One region of the Paenibacillus sp. Dod16 genome, then DNA from elsewhere that is predicted to be linked to it. Evidence: riboswitches for the same ligand, from Rfam matches in the RefSeq annotation. Region 1 holds a riboswitch; the other holds the start of a gene.
The links. Region 1 has a riboswitch for cobalamin ahead of ACPV3A_RS36440 (ABC transporter substrate-binding protein). Riboswitches for the same ligand answer to the same signal wherever they lie in the genome.
Positions count from the first base shown of each region.

Region 2: another riboswitch for cobalamin. It lies ahead of ACPV3A_RS27320 (ribonucleoside-diphosphate reductase subunit alpha); the one in region 1 lies ahead of ACPV3A_RS36440 (ABC transporter substrate-binding protein).

Region 1 covers NZ_JBNDYG010000083.1:4,893-12,185, forward strand. Annotated here, with positions in the region: gene ACPV3A_RS36415 (lipoate--protein ligase) at 1-904, opposite strand, end outside; gene cobD (threonine-phosphate decarboxylase CobD) at 1,079-2,203, shown strand; gene ACPV3A_RS36425 (adenosylcobinamide amidohydrolase) at 2,286-3,020, shown strand; gene cbiB (adenosylcobinamide-phosphate synthase CbiB) at 3,017-3,994, shown strand; gene ACPV3A_RS36435 (histidine phosphatase family protein) at 3,985-4,785, shown strand; cobalamin riboswitch at 4,938-5,141, shown strand; gene ACPV3A_RS36440 (ABC transporter substrate-binding protein) at 5,398-6,402, shown strand; gene ACPV3A_RS36445 (FecCD family ABC transporter permease) at 6,399-7,293, shown strand, end outside.
Region 2 covers NZ_JBNDYG010000041.1:33,681-40,973, forward strand. Annotated here, with positions in the region: gene ACPV3A_RS27295 (hypothetical protein) at 44-262, opposite strand; gene ACPV3A_RS27300 (hypothetical protein) at 662-796, opposite strand; gene ACPV3A_RS27305 (hypothetical protein) at 916-1,083, shown strand; tRNA gene ACPV3A_RS27310 (tRNA-Thr) at 1,344-1,415, opposite strand; gene ACPV3A_RS27315 (MTH1187 family thiamine-binding protein) at 1,524-1,829, opposite strand; cobalamin riboswitch at 2,189-2,422, shown strand; gene ACPV3A_RS27320 (ribonucleoside-diphosphate reductase subunit alpha) at 2,617-4,950, shown strand; gene ACPV3A_RS27325 (ribonucleotide-diphosphate reductase subunit beta) at 5,800-6,831, shown strand; gene ACPV3A_RS27330 (GNAT family N-acetyltransferase) at 6,953-7,293, opposite strand, start outside.

The DNA of each region.
Region 1 (7,293 bases):
TTTCTTCATACCGTTTGCCGCGGAGCAGGTTCTCGATATCAGCGACATCGCCGACGCCGAAGAAGTCGCCGTAAATCTTGATCTCTCCGATATGTCCTTCACGGATGTCCATTCGGATATCGATAATGCCCACCGGGAACTTCTTGGCATGCTTCACATTGCTTTCCGGGGATAGCCCATAGTTCCAATCCCAGTTCTGGTAGCGTTCCTTCGAGATCTGGTTGATCATCTCCCAGTCCTTCTCTTGAAGGACGTATTGCGGTACTTGATCCGGTTCCATACCGAAAATCGAGCGAAGCAGCTCGGCGCGGAACTGTTCAATCGTCATATCCGTGCCAAGCAGCTCCTTGATGTTCGCCACGCGGCTGCGGACGGATTTGGTGCTCTTGGATTTGAATTTTTCCGGATTGGCATTCAGCGAGGCTTGGACATCATCCAGGTTCAGGTCAAACATGAGCGTGCCGTGGCTGAACATGCGTCCCCGCGTCGAAAACTGCGCGTTCCCCGAAATTTTCTTCTCGCCGACCTGCAGGTCATTCCGGCCGCTAAGCTCGGCGGGCACGCCCATCTTTTGCAGGAAGTCGATAACCGGCTGCGTGAACTTCAGGAAGTTGTGGAAGGACTGTCCGTCATCCTTCGTAATGAAGCTGAAATTCAGGTTGCCGAGATCATGGTATACGGCTCCGCCCCCGGACAGCCGGCGCACAACCTGAATGTTGTTGTCACGAACGTATTCCTGGTTGATCTCTTCGATCGTATTCTGATGCTTTCCGATAATAATGGAAGGCTTGTTGATATAAAAAAGAAGGTAGCTCTCGTCCATGGACAAGTGCTTCAAGGCATATTCTTCAATCGCTAGGTTAATGGAAGGATCGTGGATCCCCTGATTATCGATAAATAGCATAGTATCCTCCGTCGTCACAAATCAAAATGTGGTGCTTCCAGACTATTGTAAACCAATTTTAAGGCAGAGACAAAGCATTCCATGTTGACGAGGCAGGGACGGTAGCGACATAATGATGGCATTACATAACGGCAGGGCTTGCAAGAGCCGGGACATGGAACAGGAGGAGCCCTTATGAACGACAAAAAACAGCCCTTGATCGAGGTGTACGGCCATGGAGGAGACGTGGAGACGGCGGCTGCTGCATTCGGAAGGAAAGCCTCGGCTTTCCTGGATTACAGCGCCAATATTAACCCGCTCGGACCGCCGCAAGGCGTTATGACGGCCTTGCAAGAGGGAATGAGTGCGGTCATTCGTTATCCGGATCCGGGACACCGCAGGTTCAAGGAGCGGCTCGCAGCTGAGTTAGGCACCGATACCAGACGAATCCTTGTCGGCAACGGAGCGGCAGAGTGCATGGCGCTATTGTTGATGGGTCTTACGCCAGGGATTGTGGGCGTAGTTGACCCGTGTTTTTCCGAATATCGGGAATTGTCCTTAAAATTTGGTTCGGACATCCACTCCGTGTGCGGACATCCGGAGAGGGACTGGAGAGCAGACAAGGCGGATGTTATGGAGCTGTTGGCCCGTACGGATCTCGTGTTTTTGGGCCAGCCCAACAATCCGAACGGGGTTCAATACAGCCTGGAGGATATCCGTGATATAGCGGTATGTGCAGAGCAAGAAGGGACCTGGCTGGTGCTGGATGAAGCCTTCATCGATTTCATTCCGCCGGTGGACAGACAGACCTTGATGCCGGAGCTGCAGGACTATCCGCGGACGGTCATTGTCCGGTCGATGACCAAGTTTTATGCGATTCCGGGCCTGCGGCTCGGATATACGGTCGCGCATCCTGACGTGATACGCAAGATGGCAGGCAAACAGGTGACGTGGAGCGTCAATGGACTGGCGCTGCTTGCCGGAGAGGCTTGTCTTGGCAGCGGCAGGGAATATGAACTGGATACGCTGCAATTGATTCGCGCAGAGCGCGAGAAGCTCATACGGGAGTTACAAGCGCTGGAGCTAGACGTTACGCCGGGCGAGGCTAATTTTCTACTCATGGAGCTTCCGCGGCCATGGAGTGCCGAAAGGTTTCAGTCGGAGATGGGCAGACGCGGCGTGCTTGTCCGCAGCTGCGCCATGTACCCGGGCCTTGGTGAGCGTCATATCCGGCTAGCCGTTAAGGATGCCGGAGCTAATGACAGGCTGCTGGCCATAACCGCGGAGGTCCTTGGAAATTCTTCTGCTGGCGTGACATAGGGATGTCTAGCAGCAGAGCTATAGGAAGAACGCTACAGGTACAGTTGGTTCAGATATTTAAGGAGCAGGGAGAGAAAAAAACATGGCAGTACCTTTTCTGAAAGGCAACACGCGTCTGTATTGCTCGGATGTATGGCCGGGAGCCACAGTGTACTTGGAATCGGAGCGGCAGCATCCGCATATCCGGATCTCGCTTCCGGAGCCGGCTGCGTCCATAAGCAGCGCCATATACGGCGGCGGATTTCTGCATTTGGATCATATCGTAAACCGTTATGTGGACAAGCATTACGATTGCAGCGACCCTGTGAACGATATGGTTAACTTTATGGCTGTTCACGGTTATCCGACTGAATCCACAGCTGGATTGATGACAGCGGTAAAACTGAAGTATGCCTCTATTTGGGAAGAGCGGAGTGAACAAGCCTCCATCCTGTGCTGCACCACCGCCGGCGTGGGCAATGCAGCCCGTGCCGGGTCGAGTCGTACGACCTTTGCCGCTTATCAGCCGGGCACGATTAATATCATGTTGATGGTGGACGGGATGATGACGCCGGCTTGCATGGTGAACGCGATGCTGACGGCGACGGAAGCGAAAGCCGCTGCGCTGCATGATCTGGGCGTGAGGGATCATGAGACCGGAGGCGTTGCGACCGGAACGACAACGGACGCAATGGTCCTTGGGGTCAGCGGCAATGCAGCGTATGGCGTGAACCACCATTATGCCGGAACCGCAACCGATCTGGGCGGCATGATCGGCCGTCTTGTCTACGAGAGTGTTACGGAAAGCATTATTACCGAAAGAGAGGACCGGATATGACCGTCGTATGGGTCATTTGGGCAGCGGTCGTGCTGGACCTGCTGATCGGAGATCCGAGATGGCTTCCCCATCCTGTCATCGGCATGGGGAAAGCCATTCGCCGGGTTGAAGGCTGGATACGCCAACGGGCGACTACCGCTCAGAGCCTGAAGCGAGCGGGCATTCTGCTGCCGGTGATCGTTGCCGGCGGATCCTTCGTGCTGGCATGGCTGCTGCTGGAGCTGTGCGGAGCGATTCATCCTTGGCTAGCGTGGGGAGTAGAGATCGTGCTTATTGCCACCACGATTGCCATCAAAGGGCTGCGTGAAGCCGGATTGGAGGTCTACGGCCATCTTCGCTCCGGGAATATCGCGGAGGCCAGGCGCTCGCTCAGCATGGTTGTCGGAAGAGACACCGGTCATCTGGATGAGGCGGAGATCGTGCGGGGAACGGTGGAGACGGTTGCGGAGAATATCGTGGATGCGGTCATCGCTCCGTTGTTTTTTGCCCTGATCGGGGGAGCGCCGCTGGCGATGGCCTACCGGGCCGTGAATACGCTCGACTCCATGGTCGGATATAAAAACGACAAATACCAGCATATCGGCTGGGCATCCGCAAGGCTGGACGATATCGCCAATTGGATACCGGCACGTCTGACGGCAGGACTGTTGACCATGGTGGCTGCCATGTTGTCGCTGCAATGGAAAAAAGCGATCAAAATGGTCAGAAGGGATGCGCGAAAGCACCCCAGTCCGAACAGCGGCTTCCCGGAATCGGCCGTTGCCGGTGCGCTGGGGGTTCGTCTGGGAGGCGAGAATTCCTATCAAGGCGTGATCTCGTTCCGGGCTTATATGGGGGATCCCGAACGCCCGCTTGAAGCGGAGCATATTCGGGTGACAAACCGTCTGCTGCTGGGCGTATCGGTATTGTTTACGTTACTGGGTACCCTGGTGCTTGGACTTGTTGCCGCAGCCGGAGGAAGCCTATGGATATGAGGATCACGCTGCATCTGGTCCGTCACGGCCGCACGTTGTGGAACGAGGAGCGCCGTTATCTCGGCCATGAGGATCAGGGAATCCTGATTGAGGAAAGGGAACAGCTCCTCCCGCTTCGGGATAGGTTTTTTACCGGGCAGTTTGTCCGGATCTATTGCAGCGATCTCCTTCGATGCAGACAGACGCTGAATGTTATCCTATCGGACTCCAAAATGGCTGCTATTCCTGATGATGAAGTTTTGGGCAGGATTATACCGGGAGTGATGTATGATCCGCGGCTGCGCGAGCTCGATTTCGGAGATTGGGAAGGGAAAACCTACGAGGATTTGAAATCGGATATCTCCTATCGGCGCTGGATTGATAACCCCGCAGAAGTTACGCCGCCGAATGGGGAGAGCTGGGAGGCGTTCCGTTCCCGGCTTCAGGCATTCTTGACCGGATTGCATTTGGATTTAAAGGAACTGTTGCATGTAGAGGAAGATCCGGATACCCTTGTGCAGGCAGAGGCAGAGGCAGAGGCAGAGGCAGAGGCAGAGGCAGAGGCAGAGGCAGAGGCAGAGGCAGAGGCAGAGGCAGAGGCAGAGGCAATGCCAGTTGGTTATGTCCTTGGAGCACAAAGGGCGGAGCTTGATGTGCTTGTGGTGACCCATGGAGGCGTCATCCGGCAGATCGCTGCAGCAGTCCTTCCGCATACGGAATTCTGGGAGACGCAGGTGTCGCCGGGCGAGGAGCTCAAGCTGCAATTGACATGGGACGGAGAACGCTGGCAAGGCGTACGGTTAAGCGATTAAACGAAATCGTATGATATCGGTGCGGAATGGGCGATAACGGGATAAATCCGTATCATAAGGCATTTGAAATGACCGAAACTTTCGGTTGTAAGAGGGAGGTTTATCGCCTATAATCTTGGGCAGAGAAACCATGCTTGGCCTAACATACATAAATTCATATTATTTGCGAGGGTCCCGGACAGAGGGCATTTATTGTCATCTGCCGGGTTAATAGGGAAGCCGGTGCAAGTCCGGCACGGTCCCGCCACTGTGAAGCAGGGACTTCTCCATATGCCACTGAGCCAAAAGCGCTTGGGAAGGCGGAGAAGTCGTTACAGCCTGCAAGTCAGGAGACCTGCCCTCGGCGAATGAATGACGGTCCTTCGAGGAGAGGATTACGTTGCCGGACCCATGCAGCATGTGTGGGCGGAAGTTTAAGGCGCTATCTGTGAACAGTGATCCAGATGTCCTTATGTTAAAACGTAATCCCTGATTCCTTGTTTACGAGGAGTCGGGGATTTTTGCATCTTTGGAGTATGACGATTGATGTTTTTTTCTCCCGGTAAGGATCGGTCGAAGGAATGTAAACTCGCAGCGCCAGGTTCTCAATTATGTATAGGGGGATTTCAAGAGATGAAAGCATTGAACAAAACATGGTCCGTACTTCTGGTAGCCATACTGATGGCTCTGGCCTTGATCGGCTGTGGAGGCGAAGAAGCTGCGCCGAAGGATACAACGCCGCCGGCACAGCAGGAAGAGCAGAATAACGAAGCGCCTGCGGATTCGGGCGAAGAGCTTAAAACGACGTATCCGCTGACCGTCAAGGATTCAACCGGGGTTGAAATGACGTTTGAGAAAGCTCCGGCCAAAATTGCATCCCTGACACCGTCCGAGACGGAAAAACTGTTCGCTTTGGGCCTGGATGAGGAAATTGTGGGCGTGTCCGATAATGACGATTATCCGGAAGCGGCCAAATCCAAGCCTAAATTGGGCGGGTTCCAAGTAAATGAAGAGGCTATTATTGCAGCCGATGCCGATGTGGTATTCGCCGCTTCGATGAATGCCGAGAATGCCGAGAAATTGCGTGAGCTTGGCGTGACCCTGTTCGTCAATGATCCGAAAACCATCGATGCCGTAATGGAGAACATCCAGTTGATCGGACAAATTACGGACCGTCAAGCGGAAGCGAAAGCCGTCGTGGATCAGATGAAGCAGGAATTGACTACCGTTACAGAAGCCGTGAAATCTGTGAAGGATGAAGACAAGAAGAAAGTGTATGTGGAATTCTCTCCAGGATGGACCGTCGGCAAGGGCGAGTTTATGGATGAGATCATCACCTTAGCTGGCGGCGTTAACGCAGCCGGCGAAGCGGAAGGCTGGTTCGAAATCAGCGAGGAGAATATTATCGCTGCAAACCCCGACGTCATTCTGTACACGGACGATGTCGTTGACGAAGCAACCAAGAAAACATTGGATCAGCTGATCAAGGAGCGCGGCGGCTGGGATCAGATCGAAGCCATCAAGAACGATCAGGTCATATCCGTGGATGCGAATCTGTTAAGCCGTCCGGGTCCCCGTGTAACGCAAGGGTTGATTGAAGTGGCGAAGGCCGTTTATCCGGAACTGATGAATCCATGAGTAAAAAACTTGCAGGATTCGGTGCGGCCGGCATCATCCTATTACTGTTAACCTTGGTTGTCAGTCTCGGAATCGGCTCCGTGCACCTGCCTGTGAGAGAGATTGGGGCGATGCTGCTGCACCGGCTGCCGGGAATCGGCGATTCCATCGTTCCGGGCTGGGAAGCTTCATCCGAGCAAATCTTAATGAAGGTGAGATTGCCGCGCATATTGCTTGGGATGCTCGTAGGAGCCTCCCTGGCCGTCGCCGGAGCCGCCTTTCAAGGGGTATTGCGCAATCCGCTGGCGGATCCGTTTACGCTCGGTGTATCCTCGGGTGCTGCGCTTGGCGCAGCATCCCTGATTTTTTTCGGGATGGAATACTCCTTTGCCGGAGGTTACACACTTCCGCTTGTAGCGTTTCTGACCGGAGCAGGGACCTTGTGGGTCGTTCTGCTGCTGGCGAGGGATCAAGGAAAGCTGCCGATCCACGGGCTCATTCTGTCCGGCGTGGTGATGCAGTCGTTTCTGGGCGCCGTCGTTTCCTTTCTGACGGTCATGTCCAAAGATACGGTGAACCAGATCCTGTACTGGACGATGGGGAGCCTGAGCATGCGTGGATGGTCGTATACGGCCATCCTTTTCCCGTATTTTATCGCAGGTTTTATATACTTATGGAGCAGGTCGCGAGCGCTTAATATTTTGTCGCTGGGGGAACGGCAGGCCGCCCATATGGGCTTGAATGTGGATCGGCTGAAGACCAGCGTGCTCATCGTTGCTACCCTGCTCGCCGCAGCAGCCGTGTCGGTTTCCGGCGTGATTGGATTCGTGGGACTTGTGGTACCGCATATGATCCGGCTGATCACCGGCTCCGATTACCGCGTCATTGTTCCACTGTCTGCTCTTGGCGGCG
Region 2 (7,293 bases), on a different contig from region 1:
GTATAGAACCGATACCGTTGATACACCCAACGCTGCTTTTCTATCAGAATCGTAGTGTTGGCAGTCTTATCAGCATGAAGATCCTCCTGATCGATGCGGCGAGCAACTTTGCCATCAACGGCCACTGTTTTAAATCGTCTTCGAATTTTTCAAAATCCTGCATGAGCATTGCCATCTCTTTATATTTTACGAGCAGGAATTTTGTACGCTGGATCTCCGCTTCGTTTGCTTTTGGAAAGAATTCTCCTTTTCTCCATGACATCGCAGCCCCTTCCGTTTATTGATTCTCTGGGGTTGGATTATATTAATTTTTAGCTACCGGGATTAAACTTGATTGGTTCTTTTAACATTAACCGTGTATTTAGGTACCCCGGCCTGAATCAACCGGGATTGTGACTCTGGTCTCTATTAAGCGGCTCCGCCGCCTTTATCATTTTTGTGACCTTTTCCTTATACTTCTTCCACTTCGGCTGAATTTGGCTGGAAGGAATGCCAGCAATTTTTTGAAATCTCAACCCATGTCTTACCCTCACTCAGACTTTTTTCCAAGAACAACGGGAAATCCAATGGAATATCTTCAAAAGAAGGGCGTTCTTTCAGGAAGAACCGTTCCAGCTCCTCCTTGCTAATCTCTTCATCGCTGGATAACTGGCCCTCAGAATCAGAAGGTGCCGTTCGCTGCAGGCTTTTGATCAGCTTCCTCGAAGGTCATTTCCTGCCCATCCGATTTTTCCTCATGCTGCTGGTCTTGCATCCATTCCGTGAGTTCGGAACCTTCCTGAACTCCTCCGCTCATGATGATTTGATCTCCCCTCACAATTTATCATTCATGTAGACTATGAAACTTTACATACTCGAGAGGAACTTATCTTCTCCATGGATGGTCCATTTGAGTTAGTTGAGGATGGCCAGCTTATGAATTTCACAGACAGTAAACCTGTAAAGTTTCATGATTTGGATTACACGATGGACAGACGGATCAGCTTAAAGCTCAGTCATCCTGCCAGTAGGTACTATAATTCTGCCTTCGTGCAAAGGAAAGATATCGAGCAATTGCTGCAGTTTTATGGAGAAGATTTTTAAGGAGGATCTTTGATGAGAGGACATATCGCCAAAAAAGGGAGCAAGTATTACATTAGATACCTATTCCCACGTGCTGCCCAACTTGCAAGAAGCTGTTCTAAATACAATTGGTGACTCAATCTTAGGGAAGTAAATCGAGGACGAAAAACCCACTTTACTAGACTAAAGGGTAGAAAAATTGGTAGAAGAACGGGTTAAACAACAAAAATGGCGCGATTCCGAAAACTCGGAAAACCGCGCCGTTGTTGACTTTATGAAGATGCTGGTGAAGGGAATTGAACCCCCGACCTACGCATTACGAGTGCGTTGCTCTACCCCTGAGCTACACCAGCACATGTGATTCGATGTTATTCCTCACGAAACAACAAAAATTATTATAATACTTCAGCAGCAAAATGCAAGCCCAATTCTTACGGAAATATCCCCCGAAACTGGCGGCGCTATCCGCCTAATTTCTCCTGCACGGACTGGATCTTCTGTTTGCTTGAGGAAACTTGGTCCCTGCGGTCGTCGATCTTCACGGAAGTCGATACGCGCTGCGCACCGGACAGAAAGGGCGCTTCATGCAAAGCCTCTATCGCCCGCCAGATCATGTTAAGCTCTCCCTCGATGATGGTGCTCATCGAAGTCAGCTCATAGGATATTCCATCCTGTTGTTTCAATACACGCTGCATCTCAGCAACATAAGAGCTCAAACTCGTTGTTGCGGTTCCGATTGGAATCACCGTTACCTCCGCTATTGCCATCTTAAAACCCTCCCTTGTTCCCATCCCATTTATATGGAATGCTCTAAATTTCCGAATACTGTTATCATAACAATTCTGGCCCTCCATATCAAAGTCCGTCTGCCTTTAGCTTCACACAAGATATGGTGTACCTTCCTCGTTTCGTCCATACGAATATATCCTATTTTGTCAAAACGATAATATACGTGGTATCTGCGCAGAAAAGGTCGCATTTGGTCACAATTCAGGAAATGTTATGGCCTTTTGGCAGTTTCTTAACTGGCACAATGACCGCTCGTTTGCTATAATTCATTTTGCGTTCAATTTTAAGAATATGGTTTACAAACACAATATATTGGGTTAAATTAGATTAACAACAACCAAATATAGTGTGTATAGGTGCCGGATCAACCTATAAGGCAGTCCGGCTTAATAGGGAAGCATGGTGTAAATCCATCACGGTCCCGCCACTGTAAGGGCTCTAAGGCTGTTTATGATCTATCAGCCATTCACATCCGACATATGCCACCGAGGAACCGGAGCAAGGTCTCGGGAAAGGCAACGCCGAGGGAAGAAGCTCAAGTCAGGAGACCTGCCTATATGCAGTAGACACCAACCTACGGGGTTTTAGGTAAGTGTTCGTTAAACTTGCGTCTGTACATAACATCATGCCCGTTCATGGGCTTATGGCAAACGTCATTTTCGAATCACAGCGCACGGACATTTTCAAGCCTGCCCGCGGGTTTTAGAAAATGTTTTTTTGATGTCCTTTTTCATATTTCCCCCGAAGAAAGCGAGGAATTTATTCATGCCCCAGCTCGTAGTTAAACCGAACAACCGTCAGCTCGCCTTTGATGAAATTCGCCTCTCCGTCTATGCCGATCGGACTCTGAAAGGATTGGACATGCTCGATAAAGAGCGCCTGCTTCGCGGCGTCAATGCCAAATTGCGCGGCGAGCAAGTTACCGGCGAAGAAATCAGCAACGCCTTCACGATGTCCGCCCTTGAGCTTGTCACCAAAGAGGAGCCGAATTGGAAGTTTGCAGCTGCGCGTTCGTTTCTGACCTCTTTATATAAAAAAGCGGCCACCAACCGCCGATACAAAGCCTACCCGGAAGAGCCATACGGTGCCTTCTATCCGCTCATTACGGAGCTTGTACAAAAAGGCATCTATCGCGAGGATCTTCTGACCAGCTATACCAAAGAACAAATCGAAGAGCTCGGCGAGTGCATCGATCCAAGCCGCGATCTGCTGTTTGATTACATCGGTCTGTTGACGCTGGCTGAGCGTTACCTGGCAAACGATTTTGACGGTCGCGTTATGGAACTTCCGCAAGAACGCTACATGGTCATCGCGATGTTCCTCATGCATAACGAGCCTGCCGACAAGCGTCTTGACCTTGTCAAAGAAGCCTACTGGGCCATGAGTAACCTGTACATGACGGCGGCTACGCCGACAATGTCCAATGCAGGCAAAAAGGTAGCCGGCCAGCTTTCCAGCTGCTTCATCGATACCGTAGACGACTCCCTGGAAGGGATCTTCGATTCCAATACGGATATCGCCCGTCTCAGCAAAATGGGCGGCGGCATCGGGGTATACCTCGGTAAAGTCCGTGCACGCGGCTCTGACATCCGCGGTCACAAGAATACCAGCTCCGGCGTTATCCCTTGGATTCGCCAGTTGAACAACACCGCTGTTAGCGTTGACCAATTGGGAACCCGTAAAGGTGCCATCGCGGTTTATCTGGATGTGTTCCACAAAGACATTCTGTCCTTCCTGGATCTGAAGCTGAACAACGGTGACGAGCGTATGAGAGCACATGACGTGTTCCATGGCGTATGTCTGCCTGACTTGTTCATGGAGGCTGTAGAAGCACGTGAAGAGTGGAGCTTGTTCTGTCCGCACGAAGTGAAGAAAATCATGGGCTGGAAAGACGAGAATGGCCGTCCGCTGGGCCTGGAAGACTTCTATGATCAAGGACAAGGCGAAGGCGAATTCCGTCAAAAATATGCTGAAGCCGTGGCGAACCCGCTGCTGCCACGCATTACGGTACAAGCCATCGACATTATGAAGCGCATCATGAAATCCCAGCTTGAAACGGGTACACCGTACATGTTCTACCGCGACACGGTCAACCGTGCGAACCCGAACTCTGCGCATGGCATGATTTACTCTTCCAACTTGTGCACGGAGATCATGCAGAACCAATCTCCGACAGTCGTTGAGCAAGAAGAGCTGGTTACGAAAGACGGCCAAACTCGAATCGTCATTTCCAAAATCCCTGGCGATTTCGTTGTCTGCAACCTGAACTCTATCCACTTGGCTCGTGCTGTACCTGCCGGTGTATTGGAGCGTCTCGTTCCAATTCAGGTTCGCATGCTGGATAACGTCATCGACATTAACAATATTGAAGTTCTGCAAGCTCAATATACCAACAGTCAATATCGTGCGGTCGGTCTCGGCACCTTCGGTCTGCATCACTTGCTGGCGCTGGAAGGCATTCGCTGGGAATCCGACGAAGCCGTTGCCTATAATGACAACCTGTATGAGCACATCAACTACCTGCTCGTTAAATCCAGCATGGAGCTGGCCAAGGAAAAAGGCCATTATCCGAAATTCAAAGGCTCCGACTGGGAGAGCGGCGAGTACTTTACGTTCCGCGGTTACACCGACGGCGAGCATGAAGGCAAGTTCGTAACCACCGAACAATGGCGCGAATTGCAGCAAGAAGTACAAGCGAACGGTGTCCGTAACGCATGGCTGTTTGCCATCGCACCGAACGGCTCCACCTCGATCATCGCGGGTTCCACGGCGAGCATCGATCCATTGTACGAACTTCTTTCTTATGAAGAAAAAACCACCTATAAAGTGGCTAACCCGGCTCCGGATCTATCCGAAAAAACGATCTGGTACTATAAAACGGCTTTCTTGATCGACCAGCATTGGTCCATCAAAATGGCTGCCGCCCGTCAGCGTCACGTTGACCAGGCACAAAGCTTTAACCTGTATGTCCGCCCTGATATCCGTGCTTCGGAATTCCTGGAGCTGCACCTGCATGCTTGGAAAGCCGGTATCAAGTCCACGTACTATGTACGCAGCCGTGCGCTGACGATTGAAGAGTGTGAGTCGTGCGCAAGCTAAGAGTTTAGTCTAACCTTTTTCGAACCCACCCAAACCCTCCCTTCCAAGGGAGGGCCCCAAGGGCGCTGCCCTCTGGACACCCGCAAGGTGTGCATGGCGTGAATGATGCGCTTCTATAGTTACTTTGGGTGGCCAGGAGCGCTTTCTCCCTACGGGAACGCTGGAATATTGTGCGAAGCTAATGAGTTACTTCGTGCGTTTTGTTGAGTTACTGCCTACGTGGATCGCTCTCCCTTTGGGAATCGCTTCTCATGTGGTGCGAAGCTAATGAGTTACTTCATGCGATTTGTTGAGTTACTACCTACGTGGATCGCTCTCCCTTTGGGAATCGCTTCTCATGTGGTGCGAGGCTAATGAGTTACTTCGTGCGCTTTGTTGAGTTACTGCCTGCGTGGATCGCTCTCCCTTTGGGAATCGCTTCTCATGCGGCGCAGGGACCGTGAGTTACTTCGTGGCGATTGTTAAGTTACTGCCTACGTGGATTGCTCTCCCTTTGGGAATCGCTTCTCATGCGGCGCAGGGACCGTGAGTTACCTACGTGGATTGCTCTCCCTTTGGGAATCGCTTTTCATGTGGTGCAAACAAGCATCGAACGGCTGTATGCGGGTGTTCCCGCTTAGCAGGAGTGGATAAGCTTTCTAAATAGAAGACTACAAGGGTAAGGGTATCCAATCGGAAGAGTTTACGTCCGCCTTTGGGAGCCCTTTGCAACCTTTACAATACATTCAGGCAAAGGGCGGACAACAAGCGGCTGGAGCTGGATACCCGTCCCGTGAATATGCTGGACCAATATCCCTCAGCTTCGCCTAGGCGCCGCCCTACTATGATATACAAGGAGAGAAAATCGGCATGCAAATGCAAAAGATATTTAACACCGAAGCACCCAACCGCTCCACGCGTGTTATTGAAGGTGAATGCTCCGGGATCCTGAACTGGAACGACATTCGGATGCCTCATATGTATAAGCTGTACAAGGTCCTGCTGCTGAACCACTGGATCGCGGACGAGATTCCGATGTCCAAGGATGCGCAGCAGTTCCCGCGCCTGGACCCTGAAGAGCAGCGCACCTTCAAGATCAACATCTCCCTGCTGGCTGTTCTGGATTCCATGCAGACGATGTTTGTAAGCGACGTGAAGCGTTACTTCACGGATTCGTCGCTCGAAGCCATCTCGGCCATCATCGGTCAGCAAGAGGTGGTTCACAACCAATCCTATTCCTATGTGCTCTCTTCCATCGTTTCGGATCAGGAACAGAAGGAAATCTTCGAGTATTGGAAGCATGATCCGGTTCTGCTCGAGCGCAATCAGTTCATTTCGGACATCTATCAAAACTTCCGTGACAATCCGTCGCCGCAGTCCTTCTTCGAAGCGATGGTGGCGGACCTGATCCTGGAAGGCATCTTCTTCTACAGCACGTTTGCCTTCTTCTACAACTTGGCCCGTGACCAGAAGATGATGGCAACCAGCCAGATGATTTCCTATATTCAGCGTGACGAGAATCAGCACTGCTACTTCTTCGCCGAAGTGTTCAAGCAGCTGCTCAAGGACTTCCCTGAGCTGAACACGAAAGAGAACATCGACTACCTGTACCGCACCATTGACCGTGCGGTTGAGCTTGAGACCAACTGGGCTCACTACACACTCAGCAATGTGCGCGGCATCGATCTGAACGAATTGGGCGATTACATCAAGTACATCGCGAACCGTCGTATCACCATGATGGGTCTGGAAAAAGCTTATGAAGGCGTGGACGTTAACTGCATGCCATGGATCAAGCCTTTCTCGGATGAAGCCCTCAACGCGACGAAGACCGACTTCTTCGAAGCCAAATCCCGTAACTACGGCAAAGTTGGCGACGACAACGGATTTGACGATCTATAAGCTCCTCTCCATATAACAAACCTCCGTGGATCCCTTAACAGGAATCCACGGAGGTTTTTTTGTAACTGCATATGATCGGCCGCAGTCCAAGTCTACAGCTCTTACTTACGGTTCATCAATGCTATCCCTTCGCTGCCCATACCTCGATCTCTACCTGAATGGACGGCATCGCCAATGCCGGCACGTAGGCCATCGTCATGGCCGGGGCCTTCCCCCCGTGGAATTTCTCCCATACCTGATGGAAGTGATCCCAGTCGACCTCCTGAGCCGCCCAAATGTTGATTTTGACGATATGATCCACCGACATCGCTTCCGCAGCCAATAACCTCTCAATGTTCGCCAGGGTGTTCTCCACCTGCTGCTTCATATCGTCCGGCAGGTTCCCCTCGCTGTCGGTTCCCACCTGACCGGAGAAGACCAGCAGCTCGCTCCCTCTCGGAACCTTGGTTATATGGGTATAAG